4 regions of the Pelotomaculum sp. PtaB.Bin117 genome follow, and region 4 is predicted to be linked to each of the others. Evidence: riboswitches for the same ligand, from Rfam matches in the RefSeq annotation. Region 4 holds a riboswitch; each other region holds the start of a gene.

Region 1 (5,235 bases), on a different contig from region 4:
GACTCCGGTCAGGTAGCCAAGCCCGTTAACAATAATCTTCGGTTTATAACTCAAGTGGTTTTCCTCCTCAGGTGATCATTTTAAGGACCGTGTTAAACTTAGACGAAACGTTGTGCCGGCGGGGCTTGTACGCAAGAGCACCAAATCTCCGCCATGGGCGTGAGCCAGCAAGCGGCTGATCGTTAAGCCGAGGCCCAACCCGCGGCCTATTGCCTGCCGGGCGCTGCCGCGGTAAAACCGCTCAAAGATAAAGGGCTGATCGGTTGCTTCAATGCCTTTCCCATTGTCTTCAATGTCAACCATGATCCGGTGATCATGTATCTGAAATGTTATTCTGAGCAAAGTTGCGGCAGCTTTTTTACTGTTGTCGAATAGGTTTAGGAACATTTGGCGGAGCCTTCCCGCGTCTCCGTTGAGCCAAACAGGTTCAGCCGGCAGGGCTGCGTCGAACCGGATATTGGAGAATTCAGGAAGCACACTCAATTGATGGATCACCTCACTTATCAGGCTTGATAAATTAACGGGCTCTCCCTTAATGGGTGCCGCGCCTGCTTCAAACGAAGAAAAATCAAGTAGTTCTTCAACCATTTGCTGGAGCCGTTTGGCTTCATTCCAGGAAATTTGCAGAAATTCTTCCGCTTTCGCACCGGTTACTATTTTATTATGTACTGCCTGGATCATCCCCCGGATTGAAGTAATGGGTGTGCGCAGTTCGTGCGACACGCCTGCCAGCAGGACCGACCGAAGCTGTTCAAGCTGTTTCAGCTGAGCGGCCATATAGCGAAATGATTCGATTAATTGCTGCAGTTCCCGCTCTTTTACCTCCTGGGGCAGGACAGGGTCATACTTGCCTTCAGCTATGGACTGCGCGGCTGCGGCCACTTCCCGGAGCGGGTGGATTAACCTCCGGGATAGAAAGTACAGTACGAGCCAGCCGGCCAGTGTAATAATGCCGGTAAGCAGGGCTAATAAACCATAAGGGCCGCGGATTTGATTATCCACGGGCATGCTGATATAAAGCGCCTTGCAAATGGTTCCGTCTTGATAAACGGGCACACCGATACGCAGCCAGGTTTGAGAAGCGACATTAACTTGATCGCGGACATTCTCCCCGGCGAGGACATTCTGGTATGAAGGTGGAACAGCAAACAACGCGGAAGTATCAATAGCCTCATTTTCGTATTTTTTAATTATTTTGATGTTTCCCGCTGTATCTACCGTGTGCACTACATCCGGAATGGGCGGCCTTGGTTCGTGCGGCCCCGCCTCCGTTTCCAGTCTATTGGAAGAATCGTCTTTTTTTATATCTGCTTCTGGAAAGAGATGCTTTGGTTCGTGCGGCCTCTCTTCCATTTGCCGCAGCCGATTAGAGAATTCGCTTTCTTCCGGCGCTTGGCCGTTTAAATCGACTAATTGCTCGGCGCGTAATTCAAGCATGTCGTAGATGTGGTCGTATGTGCTGATTCGTATCCAAATTCCCGCGGCCACTGCGAGGAGCAAGAGAGAACCCAGCAATACCAGTACGTAGCGGCGTGTCCAGTAGGTCAGCATTGATACGGTATTTGTTGTATAATCGTTCTGCTTACTTGACACGCAGTAAATACCCCTTTCCCCGTATTGTTGCTATCTCCCCTTCCTGCGCCGGCCATTCCTGCAATGACTGCCGGATGCGTTTGATCGACACGTCCACGGCACGGTCTCCCCCGTCGTAATCCATTCCCCAGACGTGGTCCAGCAATTGATCCCGGGAGAACACCTGGTTTGGGTGGCGGACCAGGAAAGTTAAAAGTTCCCAATGACGCGGCGCGAGCAAAATCGTTTTTCCCTTAACAGTTACTTCACGAGAGGTAAAATTTACCACCAGGGTTCCGAACTGCACCAGTTCAGGCTCAACCAGATGAACCGGCCGCCGCAGCACTGCTTTAACCCGCGCTACTACTTCATCCGGATCAAAAGGCTTTGGTATGTAATCATCGGCGCCTTGATTGAACCCATGCAGACGGTCCTCGACAGCGCCGCGCGCCGTCACCATAATTACAGGGCAACTGCTTATTTGTCGAATTCCATCCAGCACAGTCCACCCGTCTTTCCCGGGCAGCATCAAATCCAGCAGAACCAAGGCGGGATTGACTTCGGGAAAGATAGATAATGCTTCTTCCCCGCTTGAGGCAACAGGTACCTGAAAACCGGCATGCTCCAGATAAGTTTTGAGCAACAGGGCTATTGAACGATCGTCTTCCACAACCATTACTGTTTGCATAGGCCACCTCTCCATTAATACTGAATTAATACTGAACAGGGAGTGAACTCGTTTAGCTTCCGTCAGACTTCGGGCTTACCGGGGGTAACCCCACTTATAGCAGCGGAGGTTTATGGAATCTAGCTAAATTAAGATTACTATGTTTTTTGTAATTATTTTACGACTTGAATGTGTCGGGAAAATGTCGAGATGACAATTGGGATAATTGAATTTGTAATTAAGCGGCTGTTTAAATAGTTCTTCTTGTTGTCACATAAAGTAGCGCCTGGAATAAAGAACCGGGGGATGTTTTACCATGCTTATATGATTCAAAAATTACATTATTTTTTCTAAGTTATCTTATAATCTTTATGATAAATGCTTATCTACGTTGCAAAGGGGGTTTTGCACAAAAGTACTAATAAGGATATGATTGTCCAATAAATAATAGTTCGTGCCAAATCTCAGAAAATTTATCACACTGGGAGCGGGGGAACCAAACACAATGGGGTGAATCCCGGAATAGTCACAAGAAAGGAGGAAAACGTGACTTGATTTCGGATAGGGTATCTTTTACCGAACCCGTCAGCTAACCTCGCAGGCGCAAAAAGAAAGGGGAAATATCTTTGTCAATGATTAAAAACACAAAAATGATTACGAAGCTGTTAGCATGTACTTTCACGATCGCTTTGGCGTTGTTTATGTTTAACAGCCCAAAAGCAGAAGCCGCCACAGGCTTTTACATGAATAACTTCAATAACTTCCCGGGCTTTAATCAAATATACAGTCAGAAAGCTAACCCAATTCAACAAATAAAACCGAATCCGACACCTGCTGCACGGCCAAATTCGACTCCGATTACAACTCCGGCTCCCGCAGCATCGGCGCCTGTTTCCACATCCGGATTAACCGCCGAAGAGCAGCAAATGGTTAACCTTGTCAATCAAGAAAGGGCAAAAACTAATTTGCAGCCGCTCACAGTAGACATGAGACTGGTAAACGTGGCCCGTATGAAATCACAAGATATGATCGACAACAATTACTTCAGTCATCAGTCGCCAACTTATGGTTCACCGTTTGATATGATGAAATCACAGGGTATCTCTTTTAGCTATGCCGGTGAAAACATCGCGGCAAATCAATCCGTCGGAGCGGCCCATACGGCGTTAATGAACTCATCCGGCCACAGGGCAAACATTCTGAATTCCAATTATGAACACATAGGGGTAGGTATTGCCCATGGCGGTCCTTATGGAATGATGTTCACGCAGGAATTTACCAACTAATAAGTTATTTAGATATAACGGAACCAGGAAGAAGAGCAGGGACTTCACGAGCGTACGCGAAGTCCCTTTTTATATTTTCCACTATATAAAAAGCGTTCCACAATATCCTGCTGCTAAAATGTCTGAAGTAATTAAATGAATATACTTTTTGTGATATATTTGCAGGTAAGAAATATTCAAGCTGATTGTAACGGGGGGATAACAATGGCTATTGAACTATTGCAGTTGCGGTAATCGCTTGTCCAAAATTATAGAATTTATGTTGGTTACTTTTCCTTTTTCCAAAGCATACTAAGAGATGAACTAGAGTAATCCCTAAGTATTGGGAGGAGTGAAAAAATGACCATTGCCGGTAATAAACTAGATTCCGAAATAATACCCGCTGATCCTGGTGCGCCTGAGCCCGATCCGGATATCGCGCCGGAGCCTGAAAGAAGGGACGAGCCTGAAAAGGAGCCGAAGCCTGGCAAGAGAGTGGCCGGCCAAACCAAAGGCGCGCTGGAGTCGGTTAAGGAAATGGGCTCAACGCCAATGCCCGAAGTAAAGAGCAACATTCACTGCCTGACGATAGTAGGTCAGATTGAAGGGCATTTGGTGCTTCCGCCACAGAACAAGACCACAAAATACGAGCATATGATTCCGCAGTTGGTGGCTTTGGAACAAGCCCCCGAGGTCAAGGGTGTTTTAATTGTGCTGAATACTGTGGGAGGAGATGTGGAGGCCGGCCTGGCTATCGCGGAAATTATTGCCAGCATGTCCAAACCGTCCGTGTCTATTGTTCTGGGAGGTGGACATTCAATCGGCGTGCCAGTTGCAGTATCATGTACGCACAGTTTTATCGCTCCAACGGCAAGCATGACCATACACCCGATCCGGCTGAACGGTTTGGTAATCGGCGTTCCCCAGACTTATGAGTATCTGGATAAGATGCAGGACCGGGTGGTGCGGTTCGTTACGGAGCATTCGCACATAACGGAAGAGAAATTCCGTGAATTAATGTTCCGCACCGGGGAACTGGCCAGAGATATCGGGACGGTGCTAATCGGCAAGGAGGCGGTGGATATCGGCCTGATCAACGAGGTGGGGGGTATCGGTGACGCTGTGAAAAAGCTGAACGCTATGATCGAGACTGATGAAAACGATGAAAAAACGAAAAGAGAGGCGCCGTTACAATGATTTTATATACTCCGATGCAGCTGGAATTGGTTTTGGAGGGTTTTGACAGGGAAAAATATCCGGAGTACCAGGAAATTAATTACGACGGTGTTTCAATGGTGGTTGAAAATACAAGCAACGGAAAAAAAAGGATAGTAAAGCTTTTAAGCACAAACCCCTATGATTATTTGAAAACAAATCTACAGCCCGGCAGCTTAATTGATTGTTAATCCCAAAAAAGGTTTTTGCGGACAAAATATGCTGTGTTATAATGACCCTGGTAACCGGCTTTTAATGAAAGGTACACGGTGTTTTTTTGCGGCTGACTGCCGTGTGCCGTGGCGGCCGTATACCGGGGGGGCTTTTATTGACTGTTTTACAGGCTCTGGTGCTGGGGATAGTACAGGGGCTCGGAGAATTTCTTCCCATATCAAGTTCTGCGCATTTGGTTCTCGTGCCCTGGGTTTTCAAGTGGCAGGATCCCGGTCTCTCGTTTGATGTGGCGCTGCATATGGGTACTTTGGTGGCAGTGGTCGCTTTTTTTTGGAGGGACTG
Region 2 (5,235 bases), on a different contig from region 4:
GTTAACGCAATCTCAAGAACCAGAGTAATATTGGGCTCATCTTCCATTATCATCACCAATGCCATACCAATCCCTCCAAGATTTATTAAATAATACCTGTTTTATTAATATTACCACACAGCTTTTCAGAAATTTGTCGGAACCTGTTGCCGCTGTTTATATTTATTATTTTTTTTAATCTAAGCTTCAAGGCAGGATATAAGAAAAACATGTCGAAAACAATGTTGTTTTGGCGTCTTGGAGGTATTAAATTATGCATAGATATAAAGAAATGACCATGGAAATATTTCAGTCTGTCACCCAGGCGATCGGCATTCACGCGATGCTCCTGGTTTTGGAACATGCCCGGTGGAAAACCAGGCAGCAATATGAGGAAGCCGCCTTGATAGAATTTTCAGAAGAAGGTATTTCTTTAGTACGGCTTGAGCAGCTGAGTCCCGAAAAAACCGAGGAGATTGCCCACTTCTTTTTAATGTCCATTGTCGCCACACTTGGACGCCTGGTTGGTATTCAGATCGCCAGCCAGTTGACAGAACAGCTCAAGGTATATGCTGGTGAGTCTTAAGTGCCGGAAAGAGTTTCGACAGGAATAAGCATTTTGGACAAAAACGAGGAGGACAATTATTGCATGGGCAGTTTAGCCAGGGTCAAAAAATATTGGGAATCAAAACGCTGGACCAGCTTTCTGGAAAGCACGGCGGCGGGACTGCAGTTAAACCTCACCTTAATTATTCAATATGGAAATGATTTTTCCCGATCATTCCATCACCCGCCATACTGCCCGGCCTGCCGGACTCCAATCGCCGACATCAATTTGCCGGATATCATTATCTCAATTAAGTCACAAAATGAAATTGTTGAATTAGATATAAATGGTGCAAAACTCGTCGTCGCGCCACTCGGCGGAGATCCCTGTCACGGCAATCTCTACGTGGTCGCCGGGGAATTAACATGCTGCAAAAAGGCGGCGCATCCTACCTTGCTGGAACGGGCCGTGCTGGCTCAAAAACTTTTAACGAGTTTCCGGCACGCGTTAAATGAAGGATTTGAGGGCGGCAGACTGTCCCTGCAGCTTTCCGCCCTGCGCCAGGTAAAAAACATCGTCCTGTCGCTTTTCAACGGCGAGGAGAACATATTGGCGCAAGTATTCGACCTCATCCTGAGCGCCTTGATCATCCTGTCGGACGCCCAGGGCAGTTGGATAGAATACGGCACCGCGGAAGTTTCCGGCGGCCTGCTCATTAAAGGGGATGAACAAAGGGTCAAAAACCACATCGCCAGTCATGCCGGCCACGCGGACACAGCAGAAATAAGCAATGGCGAAAACCGGGTCCGGCTGGGTGTTTTCGCCCCGGCCGACGGCAAACAAACGCAAGACTTGCTAAATTTGATGGCCCAGGAATGCACTTTGGTTTTAGAGATAGACCACCTTTTCAAATTGTTGCACAAGCAGCTGCCAATGATTCTTGGCGCTGTTGGAAGCGCCGTCGTGCTGGTCAGCAAAGACGGCATTATCACCTATGTCAACCACGCCGCGGAACTTCTCCTGGAAGGAAAAGCGCCAAACTTAATCGGGGAGCCGGCTGACGCCGCGCCGGGGCCTTGGTCCGCCTGTATTCAAGAGAAGACAAGCCGCCGTGTGAGCGGACACATGGACAATTTAATCCAAAAACAGGAATTGCGGTGGGTGAACTGGCAGGTCAGCCCCCTCCTTGATGATGAGCAGATTGCCGGGTGGCTCGTTTTAGTCGATGACAGAACTGATCATCACAACTGGCAGGAGGCCGCGCGGAGAGCGGAACGGCTGGCCGTAACAGCCGCCCTGGCGGGATCCCTGGCCCACGAACTGAGGAATCCCCTGGGCGCGGCTAAAGGAATGCTCCAATTAATCGGCAGAAAAGAAAAACCGGAACAGGTAAAAGGATACGCCGACCTTATCCTGCGGGAAATTGACCGGGTTACTAACCTCTTAAACGAGTTTCTGCTTCTCGGGAGACCCGCCGAGATGACAACCGAGCCCTTGGACCTGGCGGCTTTCCTGCAGGAAATAACGCCTTTGCTAAAGAGTGAGGCAAACAATTACGAGGCAGATATTTTTATTAAAACAGAAGAAATCCCCATGATCAACGCGGACCCCGGCCAGTTTACCCAGGCGGTGCTGAACTTAGTCCGCAACGCCTTAGACGCGGCGGGGCGGCGGGGTCGTGTTTTGTTAAACTTATCCAAATCCGGAAACAATGTAATATTAACAATTAAGGATAACGGGCCGGGCTTGTCCGCCAAGGTCTCAGGAAATTTATTCAAGCCGTTTTTTACCACCAAAGAGCGCGGCACGGGACTGGGGCTGCCCGTGGCTCAGGCGATTGTGCACAATCACGGAGGCAATATAACTATTGAAAACGCTCCCGGCGGCGGGGCGATTTGCCAGGTGACGCTTCCGTTTTACGCCAGGCAGGATGGAAAAACAACCGATATTGATGTGCTGGTTACCGTGGCGGACAACCTTTTACGCTATCCGTCCGAACAGGCGCTCCGTACCGCCGGCTTCAGCGTTATTTCAGCCGCTGATTTGAGTGAAGCGCTGCTGTTGAAAGAGCGCTACTGTCCGGCAGTCTTAATAGCGGATAAAATTATTTCCGAACCCCAAAATATTGAGATAATCAGCCGGACATGGCCTCAGGCGAAAACTTTCGCCATTGCTGAAGATGAACATTTCCATGAACATTTTATAGAAGCGAATGTCTTCCAGATTGTAACAAAACCATTGGACTATGTGCGCTTGATCGGACAAGTGCGCAAAGCGCTTAATGAAATATAAGCCGTCCATTGCGTTATAGCCCGAATATGTTGTCATGACAGGCATTCTGCAGCAGAATTCAGGCATTATCAACCTCGCAAGCTGCTTGACCTCTATGATAATAATAAGCTATAATTTTATTATAGCAATAATTGTAAATATTATAAACCGTTCTGTTAACGCCGAATCTTCTCCAAGGAGAAGAACGGGGAAACCAATTTTTAGGGGTGAATCCGGCCATGGCCGGTAGGGCTGCCCTTGGCCCAAACCCGTCAGCTAACCTCGCAGGCGTACAGGGAAGAATGGACAGCATTTTATTGGCTGGGCATTCCCGGCCAATTTTATTTTTATTAACTTCCTAATTATTCTTCCTAAAATACGTTTTTCCAACAGAACCGGTTACTATTGAAGAAGAAAACTAGGAGGTGCGGCATTGAAGACCAATATTTTGCCTATAAGAACCCAAAACAACGCGGACTGGTCAGACTGGCGCTGGCAAATGCAGCAACGGATTCACTCAGTAAAGGAGCTCGTAAAATGTTTTGACCTGAACCATGACGAAGAACTGAATATCCAAGAGGCATGCGAAGTATTTCCCATGTCTATTACTCCGTATTACGCTTCATTAATCAATAAAGAAGATCCCAGATGTCCCATCCGCCTGCAGTGCATGCCAAATCTGCAGGAGCTAGTTAATGGATGCGGCGACATGGACGACCCCCTATATGAAGACGCCGACTCTCCCGTGCCGGGATTGACCCACCGCTACCCGGACCGGGTGCTTCTTTTGATTACTAATGAGTGTGCCATGTACTGCCGGCACTGCACCCGCAAGCGCAAAGTGGGCGATCAAAACAGACGGGTCAGCGAGGTTGACATTGACCGGGGCATTGAGTACATCAAATCCCGCCCTGAAATACGCGATGTCCTGCTGTCGGGAGGAGATCCCTTTGTTCTGTCCTGCGCCCATCTAGAGAAAATCATCGCCAAAGTCAGGGCAATCCCCCATGTGCAGGTAATTCGCATCGGCACCCGCACTCCGGTGGTGCTGCCGCAACGGATCACCAACGAGCTTGTGAAGATGCTCAAGAAATATCACCCCATTTGGATAAACACTCATTTCAACCATCCCCGCGAATTTACGCCGGAATCCACCCAGGCCCTGGCGAAACTGGCTGACGCCGGTATTCCCCTGGGAAATCAGACAGTCCTTTTAAAAGGAATCAACGACTGTTCAGAGGTAATGAAAAAGCTGTCGCATCTTCTCGTGCAAAACCGTGTGCGCCCGTACTATCTCTACCAGTGCGATCTATCCCGGGGCATTGAGCACTTCCGCACCCCCATAGCCAAGGGGATAGAAATCATGGAGGCGCTGATCGGGCACACTTCCGGTTTCGCCGTGCCTACTTACGTGGTCGACGCGCCGGGAGGCGGGGGCAAGATTCCGGTTTTGCCGAATTATCAGCTGTCTATGACAGGAACGAAAACAATCCTGCGCAACTATGAAGGAGTGATCTGTGTCTATGAAGAACCGGCATACTCCGGCTCAACCTGTTCCAAAGCTTGTTCTCTGTGCAAGGACGGCAATGTCAAGCATAAACCGGTCGGCCTGCAAAAGCTGGTAGACCCGAACAACCGGACTATCAGTCTGATACCGGAAGGAAACATTCGCAGGGCACGCTTTTTCGGACTTAAGGGTGATCCTCATGGCAGATAGCCTAAAAGCGCATGAACAGGTGCAGCCGGATCAATGGGAGATAATAGAAGGTCACTATTTTAAATGCCATATTTTAATTTCACCGTACAACCGGAGAATTACCGTCTATAACTTTAGTCTGGCTCTGGACGAAGGAGCTTCCGCAATGGTGCAAACCCTTTCAGAAAAGGCTGCCGCGCAGGGTTTTGATAAAGTGTGGCTTAAAACCGGACTTAAATGGGCACATTCTTTTTTAGGCGCGGGAGTCAAACTGGAAGCAGCTATCCCCGGTTATTTCGCCGGGGAAAAGCCGGCCTTGCTCTTCTCCGGTTTTCTGAGCGAGCAAAGGAAAATTCCGTCAAACAGCAAAAACTTGGACCAAATCAAAAAATTGGTTCTCGCCCGCAAGGACGGCGGCGGCCAGCGCCCGCTCCCGGCCGGAATTACGCTGAGATGGGGACAGACCGGACACTGCGGGGCGCTGGCAAATTTATATAGCAGGGTTTTCGCCACCTATCCTTTTCCGATCTTTGATTCCGGCTACTTGAAGCGCACCATGCGCCACAATGTTTGCTATATAACGGCCTGGCACGGCCGGGAACTGGTGGCCGCGGCTGCGGCAGAGATGAATCCTGCAGAAAAAAACGCTGAGGTGACAGACTTTGCAACCGCACCCGGGTGGAGAGGACATGGTCTGGCGGGCTGTCTTTTAAACCAATTGGAATCCCGATTATTGAGTGAC
Region 3 (5,235 bases), on a different contig from region 4:
GATGTGGCGCTGGCTTTTTTGGGAGAAGATATCCCGGCAATCGGTCCGAGTTTTCATAACAGGGAAGAAGCCATGAAAGCGGCTCAACAATATCTTGATAAGATCAACGAGTTATCTGTTCGTGACCAGAACATGCCGTTTCAGATTGTCCTGAACAAACAGGCGGACGGCCGGTATTCGCTTGTTGTGGACAGCTCGCAGCAAATGGTGAGCACCTTGAGCAACCTTGATGAGTTGATCGTGAAACGGTTTCGCAAAGGTTTGAAAAAAAAGTTATTTATCTTGACTTGTTTTGTGGAAGGTGTGGATGGGCTGGAATGTCTGGTTCTTACTGAAGGTCTGGGGGCGGTGTTTTACGCCCCTAACGCCGTGGGTACATATTAAGGGAAAATTAGTGAAAGGGCAGGAGCCATGGGCGAAGAAAAAAGCGGGAAAAATGAACAGTTTTGGACCCGTGGTCGGCAGGAATCATACCATACCAGCAAGGATTTTGGTTATCATTTAGGTTACAACCTGGGTTTTGAGTCAGGGTTTGAAAAAGGATATACCGAGGGAAGCTCGTTAGGCTATAATAATGGATTTCTAGCGGCACTGAGACTTAGTGAAGGGACCGGGGCCGAGGAGCCCCCCGGCGCCGGTCCGCCGCACGGCAGAGCCTACCAGGCCATCCGGAAACTTATCGAAGGCGGTCAAGTAAGAATTCTCCTTTCCGGATGCGCGGCCAGGGAAGCGGAAACCTTGTTTAAACTGTTATTCATAGACGCTCATGTAGTCGCCAGGGATCTTGACAACTGTCGTTAGCCTCAATTTTGGCCGGGAAGCCCGGCCTTTATTTGTTAAATTTTTGCCGCATCTTGACAATGGACCCTAATTTGGAGGCCATCTGACAACGCCGCAGGATAATCCCAAAAAAGTTAACATTACGATGGATGTTCTTAAATTACCCGTTTTGCCATGAGACCCCATTCGCCGGTATATTAAACTTGTACAAGCCCTTTTATGAATGCTTCTTTAAACAGCCGTCTTTTGGCGGACGTCAGACGTCAGACGTTAAGGCAAAGCCAATTAAATACAAGCGGCCGAATCCCGGAAAATATCCGGGTACGGGGGAACCGGTTTATGGGGTGAATCCCGGTAAAGTCATCAGCAAGACCCAGACATAGGGCATTTCCATGTGATATGTCATGTCTTGTATCTCATGACTCGAATGGGTAGGGTTTTGTCTTTTACCGAACCCGTCAGCTAACCCCGGAGGCTCAAAAGAAAGGAGTAAATTTATGCGGCGTTCCAGGAACCTGACGTTAGGTTTGGTTGTTACCTTGTTTATTTTCGCGTTGGTACTCTCAATGGGAGCGGCGGCCCCGGCAACGGCTGACGCCAGCCTTGCAGCTACGGCTGATGAACAGTCGATGGCTGACCTGATTGATCAGGCGCGTCATGACGCTGGCAAAGCTTCGCTGACTGTTGACCCTGTCCTGTCAAATCTGGCCAGGATTAAGGCCCAGGATATCGCTTCCAACTGTTATTTCGGGCATAACTCGTCTACTTACGGCTCTCCCAATGACATGCTAAAAATGGGTGGTGTGCAATATAGCCGCGCCAGGGAAGTCCTGGCCAAGGCTTGCACAGTTAACGCGGCGTTTAAGGGAATATGTGCCGCCAGCAGCCGGTCGACCATTCTCAGTTCATCTTATGACCGGATCGGCGTTGGAATAATCATGAAAAACAACAATAAAATTGTCGTTTTGTTGTTTGCCGGCGGTCAGAAAGTGACTACTCCGACACCGGCACCGGCACCCACACCGGCACCGGCACCCACACCGACACCGGCACCCACACCGACACCGACACCAACACCGGAACCGGCTCCAACACCGGCACCGGAACCACAACCCGTTAACGGGTTAAATGCCGACGAGCAGCAGATGCTCGATCTGGTGAACCAGGAACGGAGCAAAGCAGGCCTGCAGCCCCTGCAAATGGACCCGGCCTTGGTAAAGCTGGCCAGAATGAAGGCGCAGGATATGATTGATAAAAATTACTTCAGTCATACATCGCCGACATACGGCTCTCCCTTCGATATGATGAAATCGGCCGGCGTGCAGTACCGCTACGCCGGGGAGAACCTGGCCGGAGCTTCAACTGTTGGCAGCGCGCACACCAACCTGATGAACTCGTCGGGACACCGGGCGAACATACTAAATGCAAATTATACCAAAGTGGGCATTGGCGTCGTCAGCGGCGGTCCGTACGGGAAAATGTTCGTGCAGATGTTCACCGGTTGATTGACGGCAAAATGAGCATAAAAAGTTAACAATAAAGGCGAAAAAAATATTAGTAAAATAAGGTAGAGGACCCAGGTCCTCTTTTTTTTTCGTTTTTTGCATGCTGACTACCTTTATTGCACATTTTCGTATGTTTCTCACATATATTAGTACAGAAAAATTTTGAAAGGAGGAAACCATCATGGCTGGAACCGAACGCCTTAAGGTTAATTTGGTCCAGGGTGAAAATAGAGTTCAGACCGTGGTAAAAGGTCGGATTGAAATTCCTGACACCAAGCCGAGTGTGGAAAAGATTTTATCAAAAGAAACAACTGCCAAAGTTAGAGACGTCAGCATCGTTCCGGACAAAGCCATCATTAATGGGACCCTGACTTTGCAAGTGATGTACGTCGCCTTTGAACCTGATCAATCAGTTCACTCATTGCATGGTGATGTCAATTTTACGACCTTTGTCGATGTGCCTGGCGCCGAGCCCGGGATGGATTACGTTGTCGATTTTACTGTGGAGGATGTGAGTCTGACTCCAAGTAAAGACAGCGCATGTAAATTTGATGTGGCGGCTGTGCTCAGCACTTTTGCAAAAATAATGGATGTTGAAGAAATGGAAGTGCTTACAACAACCCCGGCCGGGAATGAAGCTCTGGAAACCCAGGACCTCACTGTTGAACACATGATTGGCGACAAAGAAACCAAGCAGGTTATTATCAGCGATGCGTTCGAAGTGCCGGAAGAAAAGCCGGACGTGGAAAAGATCCTGAATATCAAGGCGGAAGTGGAAATTACAGATAAGCGGGTCCTTGCCGGCAAAGTGATTGTGGACGGTGAAGTAGAGCTTCAGGTTTTGTATGTGTCCATGACTCCCGGGCAATCCGTTCATGACCTGCACCGTATCATCAAGTTCAGTGACTTCGTGGAGGTTCCCGAAGCCCAGCAGGGAATGAACGTCCATGTGCGGGCGGAAGTGGAAAACGCCGATATCGCGCCGGTAACTTGCCCGAAGCTTTCAGCTGATATCATTGTCAAACTGATTGTCTTTGTTTCCGAAACCAGGACGCTTGAAAATGTTCCCACCGAGTTGAAAAATGAGGGAGACTACGACAGGGTAAAGCTGAAGATCGACCGGGAAATCGGCTCCGGAGAAACTCAGGTGGTTCTGAGAGAAACCACTGAGGTTCCCCAGTCCAAACCTGATGTCATGAAGGTGTTGGAGTCACGGGTAGACAATATAAAAGTAACGGAAGTAAATATTCTCAATGGCAAGGTCCTGATCAGGGGTCACGCCGATGTGGAAGTGGTTTACGTCAGCACCAAGCCCGACCAGGCTGTCCACGCGCTGCATCAGCGTTTGAATTTCCGCACATTTGTGGTAGTGCCCGACGCCGAGCCTGATATGAGGGTCAAGGTTAAGGTCAGTCCGGAATATGTCAACGTGGATCAGCAATTGCAATGCGCGGATTTGCACACCGAAGCTGTTTTGAAAGTCAAAGCCACGGTGACCGATTTAGCCCAGCTGAATGTTTATGTGCCCGCGGTCACACCGACTCCCACGCCTACCACCTGTGTTCCGACCGATTATACGGTTCGGGCGGGTGACACGCTCACTACCATTGCCGCGGCGCATGGAACGACAGTCGCCCTGATCCTGGCCGAAAACCCCGAGATTACCAACCCGGATGTCATCAGCGTCGGACAGGTGATTAAGATTCCATGCGAAGCAATGGGTTGATTAAAAATTATTAAGGAGGTCTAAAAAATGCCCGAACAATACTATTACACGGAAGTCCAGCCGGTCAAATGTATTGAAATAAGAGTGCCGCTGGTTATCGAGTCTGTAGATGTGGAAGCGGTGATTGACAATGTGTTAACCTTACCCGAACTGGCGATCAAGGTCGACAAAATCAGAGCTTCTGTCCGCGATCTGACCGCCACGCCGGTATTTGTTGACGAGGCCCATCATGGCCATGGCTATCATGACTATGACGGCTACCATGATGGTAAGCACGGCAAGTACGGCAAGCACGACGAATACGTTCTGGTGCATCACGACAGTCACCATCCGCACAGGGATTTGTTCCTTAAGAAAATTATTGTAAACGGTATTTTACACAAACAAATCTTTTACGTAAATAAAAATAATGAAGTCAAGCATACAGCCGAAGAACTGTCGTTTTCCAAGTTGGTTGAACTGGATGAACCCGTGCTGATTCGCCATAAACATGATGTTTTTATCCAGTTCCGTCATGTTGATGTGGATATGAACTGGGAACTGCACCGTGCCTGCCGGATCCACGAGACTGCTGTCATTCAGGCTACCGCCAGGGTGTCGGAAGACCGTAAGATCTTTGTGCAGACCTGCCCGTCCCCGGATGAGTCTCCCGTCGGCAACCTGCTCAGGGACGGCGGTCTCGAGGCCTGGGCCAGCCCTTACGCCCCGGTCTTTTGGGGCGCGAGCAATGTATCCCAGTGCAGTACGGCTCATTCCGGGTCGTTTGCGGCGGAAATCGGGTTATTGAATACCCAGTTGCCCGGGGCGCTGTTCCAGATGATCCACAAGAAAATTGTCGGCGACCGCCAGTACCGCCTCACCTTCTGGGTCAGGGAAGATGTCCTGGGTGCGACCAGCGATTTCTCCTTAACCGCTGAAGTAGTATTTTATGATCAATACGGCACTCAGATCGGTATCGGCACGCAAACGCTAAGCAGCACCGGCATACCGGATAACTCCTACACCCAGGTTCAGTTCGCCACGCCGGTGACAGACGAAAGTGTTGATTCAATCATGGTCCGCTTCAACTTCATGCCCGGCACGGGCAACACCAATACCGTCAAAATTGACGATGTTGTGCTGGAATGCATGCGCAAGCGCGGTTAGGCCATGAATAAAAAAAGAAAGCTGTTGTGAAACAGCTTTTTTTTTGCCTTTTATAAACTTTTTTAGCGCGGGGCGAAT
Region 4 (5,235 bases):
GACGTGAGGGTAATTTCCGAATCGTTGGCGGTTACATATCAAAAGCTGAAGGATTCCTTGATAAAACTGAAATACATCTAAAGGTAAATCACCTATTGCCCGGCTGTGGTATAGGGGTTGTCAATGGTGTATGGGGGTTGTCGATGGTATGATGACTATTTACGGTTTCCTGGAAAGAATAGTATATCTTAACGAGGATACTCAATTTATTGTAGCCAGGCTTCAGGAAAAAGGCAAAAAAGAACTAACCACGGTTGTCGGGAACTTAGCCGGCATCAATCCCGGTGAATCCTTAAAACTTACCGGCCAATGGGAGCACAATAAAAAATTTGGTGAACAGTTTAAGGTCGAGAAATTTGAAACTATCGTTCCCGCCACTGTTAACGGTATTGAGAAATATCTTGGTTCAGGGCTGATCAAGGGTATCGGCCCCGTTATGGCCAGGCGCATTGTCAGGGTTTTCGGGCTGGATACCCTTGATGTCATTGAAGGCGCTCCCGATAAACTGACCGAAGTGAATGGTATCGGCTTAAAGCGGGTCGCCATGATTACAAAAGCCTGGGAAGAGCAAAAAGAAATCAAGGAGATCATGGTTTTTCTCCAGGGCCACGGGGTCAGCGCCACATATTCCGCAAAGATATTCAAGAAATACGGGAGTGCGTCCATTGAGACCGTGAAGAGCAATCCCTACCGGCTGGCTTCCGATATCTACGGTATCGGGTTTATTACCGCCGACCGGATTGCCAGGAGCATGGGAATTGACCCCAACTCCATAATGCGCGCTGAAGCGGGCGTCATTTATGTTCTAAATGAACTCATGGCGGACGGGCATGTCTATTATCCTTTTGGGCCTCTCTCAAACAAAGTCGTGGAGATGCTTCAGGTCAGCAAAAACGTGGTAATCAACGCCATGGCAAAGCTGATTGAAGAGAGGCGGCTGGTCGCGGAAGAGCCATCGGAACAAAACCGGGATGTTAAAGATGACCACAATGCCGTGTATTTGCCGCCGCTTTACACGGCTGAGGCCGGACTGGCCAAAAGGCTTTTGTTATTGAAGTCGGAACCGTCCGCCATTCGCTCCATAAACCCCGAAAAAGCGATAGCCTGGGTGGAGGCGCAATTAAATATTCAACTGGCTGATAAGCAAAAAGAGGCGGTTATCTCCTCCACACGGAGCAAAATTTCCATTATCACCGGCGGTCCCGGCACCGGGAAAACAACTATTATCCGGGCTATCATTAAGATTTTTCAGGCTATGCGGCTGAAAGTCCTGCTGGCGGCTCCCACCGGCCGGGCGGCCAAGCGGATGCAGGAAGCGACCGGGAACGAGGCCAGGACGATTCACCGGCTGCTCGAATACAGTCCGCATCAAGGCGGTTTTCAAAAGAACCAGGAATTGCCCCTGGCAGCCGATGTAGTCGTTGTGGACGAGTCTTCCATGATTGATACTGTCCTGATGTATCACCTTGTTAAAGCAATTCCCGCGCATGCTGTTTTCATTTTGGTCGGTGATATCAACCAGCTTCCCTCGGTAGGTCCGGGGAGTGTTTTAAGAGACATGATCGATTCCGGCGAATTCCAGGTGACAGTCCTTGACGAGATATTCAGGCAGGCCAGGGAGAGCAGGATAATTGTCAACGCGCATATGATTAACCAGGGTAAGTTTCCGGATATACGCAGACCGCAGGCCGGTGACAAAACCGATTTTTATTTTGTTTCGGAAGACGATCCGGAAAAAGCCCTGCAAAAGATCCTGGCGCTCTGCGGGGAGCATGTACCCAAAAGTTTCGGCTATCACCCGGTAAAAGACATTCAGGTCTTAACCCCCATGCACCGGGGCGAACTCGGCGTGGCGAACCTGAACGTCAAGCTGCAGGAATTGTTGAATCCCAACGAGAGTAAAACAATAAAAGGTTACAAAACCTTTAAGGTAAACGACAAGGTGATGCAGATGACGAACAATTACGACAAAGAAGTGTTTAACGGGGATATGGGGCGTGTTGTTTCCATTGATCAAGAAGAACAGGAAATCCAGGTAGATTTTGACGGAAGGGTGGTTGTTTACGAGTTTGCGGAAATAGACGAGTTGGTGGCGGCCTACGCCATCTCCATTCATAAATCTCAGGGCAGTGAATACCCGGCTGTAATTATCCCGGTTATGACTCAACACTACATGCTTCTCCAGAGAAATCTGATTTATACGGGAATCACCAGGGGGAAAGAACTGGTAATAATTGTCGGCAGCAAAAAGGCGTTGGCTATAGCCGTTAGAAATAATAAACCCCAAAAACGCTACACCAGGTTGAGAGAAAGATTATTGTGAATGCCTAGGATTACAGAAGTCAGAATAAGAAATGGCCTTTCTCCCCGTAAATATTCTGAGTTCTAACTCCTGAATGCTGAATACTTGATTAATAATAGATTGGAGTGTCCTGACTTGTGTGGACGTTTTACTCTATCGACCGAACCGGACGAACTGAGAATTCACTTTATGCTTGAGGAAAGCTTTGAGCACACCCCACAATATAATATTGCGCCGGGCGCCGATATACCGGTGATTATCAATAATTCCGGAGTGAGAAAAGTCTCCTTGATGCACTGGGGGTTGGTTCCCCGCTGGTCTAAAGATAAGAAAGCCGGCTACAAGATGATTAACGCCAGGGCGGAGACAGTCGAGCAGAAACCCGCTTTCAGGGATGCCTTTATGCGCCGGCGCTGCCTGGTTCCAGCCGACGGTTTTTTTGAATGGCGCAGGGAGGGAGGCAAGAAGGCCCCAATGTATATCACCCTGCCGGGCAAGTCGCTTTTTGCCTTCGCGGGCATCTGGGACTGCTGGAAGGCGCCTGACGGCAAAATCATTAATTCCTGCAGCATCATTACCACCGCGGCCAACGCGTTGATGAGAGACATTCATGACCGGATGCCTGTGATACTGGCCGGGGAGAGTGAATACAAAGCATGGCTGAAAGCGGAACGTGTAAGGGCAAGAGAACTGCTGCGGCCATATAAAGGTATCTTAACTGCTTATAATGTGTCAACGATAGTTAATTCACCAGGGATGAACAGTCCGCTCTGCATAGAAAGAACTGAATTTCAGCCGCGCTAGGCCCTTCCGTCGGATTGGACAGGCATTCAGCCGGTGAAAGGCTAAAGAAATTGTCCGCTGTTCATATTCATGTTTTTAATTCCATGATCATTTTTGATAAAAGCAGGAAATTAATTTTATTGTGGTAATCGATTGCAGCGTCAATACAGTCTAGGACAGCTATTAGAGTTAACTTTGTTACGTTTAATTTTGGCGGTTTGAAAATTTTATCAACTCCCAGAACACGATCAAAATAGTCCTGCAAACTACCGTCTATATTTGGATTAAGGTAATAGTCGTCTACGTTATCCAATGTGTTAGCCTCCAAATAATACTCACTCGTGCTTTTTATTTTATTATATGCCACGTTAGCGCCGGTTGCCATTTTTATGATACTTAGGTGCAATGAATAAGGCGGGAGGGTATGAGATATGATGATGGAATATAAACCCTTGTTATTTTGATATTTAGTAAAGATATTTTATTATTAGCATACTTCGCCTCTATCGTTTAAACAGTAACTAAGGAGGATATCTTAATTTTGCTATTGAATCGTGAAGTATAGTATACTCAACCACAGCTGACTATATATTTGCCGAATCCCAGAAATTAATCAACTGGGTACGGGGGAACCATTCGTGGGGGTGAATCCCAAGTTACCATTATTAATGGTGAACTTGGGTAGGGTTTCTTTAACCGAACCCGTCAGCTAACCTCGGAGGCGACAAAAGAAAGGGGAAAAGAATATGGTCAGAATCAAACGTATCCTTTTTGTAATCGCACCTTGTCTCTTATTGCTTTTTGGTGTACTGGCTAGCGCTAGTGCTGCATCGCCGGCAGATTTGTTGCAAAATTGCGCATCAGGGCAATGCTTTAACACCAACAGCCTGCAATGTGGCACTAATATGCAACAGCAAGCTGGGCTGTCAAGTTTGTTGCAAAATTGCGCATCGGGGCAATGTTTGAGCACCAACAGCCCGCAATGTGGCACTAACGCGCAACAGCAAGCTGGGCTGTCAAGTCTGTTGCAAAATCTCTCATCAGGGCAATGTCTGGGCACCAACAGCCCGCAATGTGGTGCTAACATACAGCAGCTAACTCCATCATCTGTTGCTTCAATGTTTAATTTATTTAATGCCGCAAGATAACATAAATACAAAACATTGCCTGTGGTACAGTAAAAATTCCAAACAATATTATTAGATTTTAGTTTAAAAACCGGTGGAACTCCCCCCAGTTTTTTTATCCAGCTTTTGTATGCAGTTCTGTTTACTTGGGTTGCCAAGGTGTGCTTTCTGAAGCTATTGACAGCTATCCAGACCTTGGCCAGAAAAACTGGAGGTCTAAGCGATAAAGCTTAGGCCTCTTTTTTATTCAAGAAAAGGGGGTGGCAAGGGTGGAAGACTTGATCCGAGAATATAAGAATCACTGAGAGAGTTTCGCGAAAGTAAGGTAAATCCTTTGATTCGTGGCAGTATAATCTCGGATACTGAGTGGACAATTAAGCTTATGGAAACGGGGCATATACCTGGAACAAAGTGGATTGTGGTCCGCTGGAGTCAGGCAAAACGGGAAGTGCCAGTTGATCCGCTTGAGATGGCCAGGTATATCCAGAATAGAGAACCCGCTGAAGCTGCCCCTGAATGGATGTTGGACCTGTTAGATAAACTTACAAAATCTTTGACCCCTCTTGAAAAGGATGCTTATGAATTGGTTCGCGGAAGAGGATATTCTTTCTCACAAGCTGCCCAGTTATTGGGTTGTTCTAAGGCATCAGTCCAAAGCTACATCAAGCGTGCAGAGAAAAAAATACAGCTTGCCATACGATTGCAAACTATAAGTAAAGGGATTTGCTTGCCAGAAGGAAAAGTATTCCGTTTGTAGAATTATGATGACAAAATAGGATACGGGGGCAATAAATGGCACAGGGTAAACTTCGATTAAAGAATAAAGAGCGCACGTTACTGCTAAATAGTCAAGTTATTGAAGATTATCCATGGTTCCATGATTTATTAAAATCCAACCAAAGGATAACAGAAGAACTTATTGATAGTCTTTCCATCGACTATCAAAGATTTTTTGACAATATGTTAAATAAAGTAATTGGGCAAGCAACGGTAGAATGGGAGGGGAATCCGCAGCATCCTGTT

What was found. Region 4 has a riboswitch for cyclic di-AMP ahead of A4E54_RS08225 (hypothetical protein). Riboswitches for the same ligand answer to the same signal wherever they lie in the genome.
Region 1: another riboswitch for cyclic di-AMP. It lies ahead of A4E54_RS01855 (CAP domain-containing protein); the one in region 4 lies ahead of A4E54_RS08225 (hypothetical protein).
Region 2: another riboswitch for cyclic di-AMP. It lies ahead of kamA (lysine 2,3-aminomutase); the one in region 4 lies ahead of A4E54_RS08225 (hypothetical protein).
Region 3: another riboswitch for cyclic di-AMP. It lies ahead of A4E54_RS14620 (CAP domain-containing protein); the one in region 4 lies ahead of A4E54_RS08225 (hypothetical protein).

The regions. Positions count from the first base shown of each region.
Region 1 is NZ_MVQM01000036.1:1,727-6,961, forward strand. Features, by position in the region: gene A4E54_RS01840 (HlyD family secretion protein) at 1-54, opposite strand, end outside; gene A4E54_RS01845 (sensor histidine kinase) at 76-1,593, opposite strand; gene A4E54_RS01850 (response regulator transcription factor) at 1,583-2,260, opposite strand; cyclic di-AMP (ydaO/yuaA leader) riboswitch at 2,685-2,859, shown strand; gene A4E54_RS01855 (CAP domain-containing protein) at 2,872-3,525, shown strand; gene A4E54_RS01860 (ATP-dependent Clp protease proteolytic subunit) at 3,865-4,701, shown strand; gene A4E54_RS01865 (YlzJ-like family protein) at 4,698-4,910, shown strand; gene A4E54_RS01870 (undecaprenyl-diphosphate phosphatase) at 5,048-5,235, shown strand, end outside.
Region 2 is NZ_MVQM01000118.1:4,635-9,869, forward strand. Features, by position in the region: gene A4E54_RS08075 (response regulator) at 1-65, opposite strand, end outside; gene A4E54_RS08080 (hypothetical protein) at 254-565, shown strand; gene A4E54_RS08085 (ATP-binding protein) at 566-2,818, shown strand; cyclic di-AMP (ydaO/yuaA leader) riboswitch at 2,968-3,103, shown strand; gene kamA (lysine 2,3-aminomutase) at 3,231-4,514, shown strand; gene ablB (putative beta-lysine N-acetyltransferase) at 4,504-5,235, shown strand, end outside.
Region 3 is NZ_MVQM01000174.1:42,039-47,273, forward strand. Features, by position in the region: gene A4E54_RS14610 (hypothetical protein) at 1-384, shown strand, start outside; gene A4E54_RS14615 (hypothetical protein) at 412-801, shown strand; cyclic di-AMP (ydaO/yuaA leader) riboswitch at 1,068-1,272, shown strand; gene A4E54_RS14620 (CAP domain-containing protein) at 1,278-2,285, shown strand; gene A4E54_RS14625 (DUF3794 and LysM peptidoglycan-binding domain-containing protein) at 2,467-4,011, shown strand; gene A4E54_RS14630 (SPOCS domain-containing protein) at 4,039-5,157, shown strand.
Region 4 is NZ_MVQM01000119.1:4,653-9,887, forward strand. Features, by position in the region: gene A4E54_RS08205 (HIT family protein) at 1-81, shown strand, start outside; gene recD2 (SF1B family DNA helicase RecD2) at 131-2,323, shown strand; gene A4E54_RS08215 (SOS response-associated peptidase) at 2,438-3,106, shown strand; gene A4E54_RS08220 (hypothetical protein) at 3,174-3,398, opposite strand; cyclic di-AMP (ydaO/yuaA leader) riboswitch at 3,669-3,825, shown strand; gene A4E54_RS08225 (hypothetical protein) at 3,832-4,233, shown strand; gene A4E54_RS08230 (sigma factor-like helix-turn-helix DNA-binding protein) at 4,595-4,969, shown strand; gene A4E54_RS08235 (hypothetical protein) at 5,005-5,235, shown strand, end outside.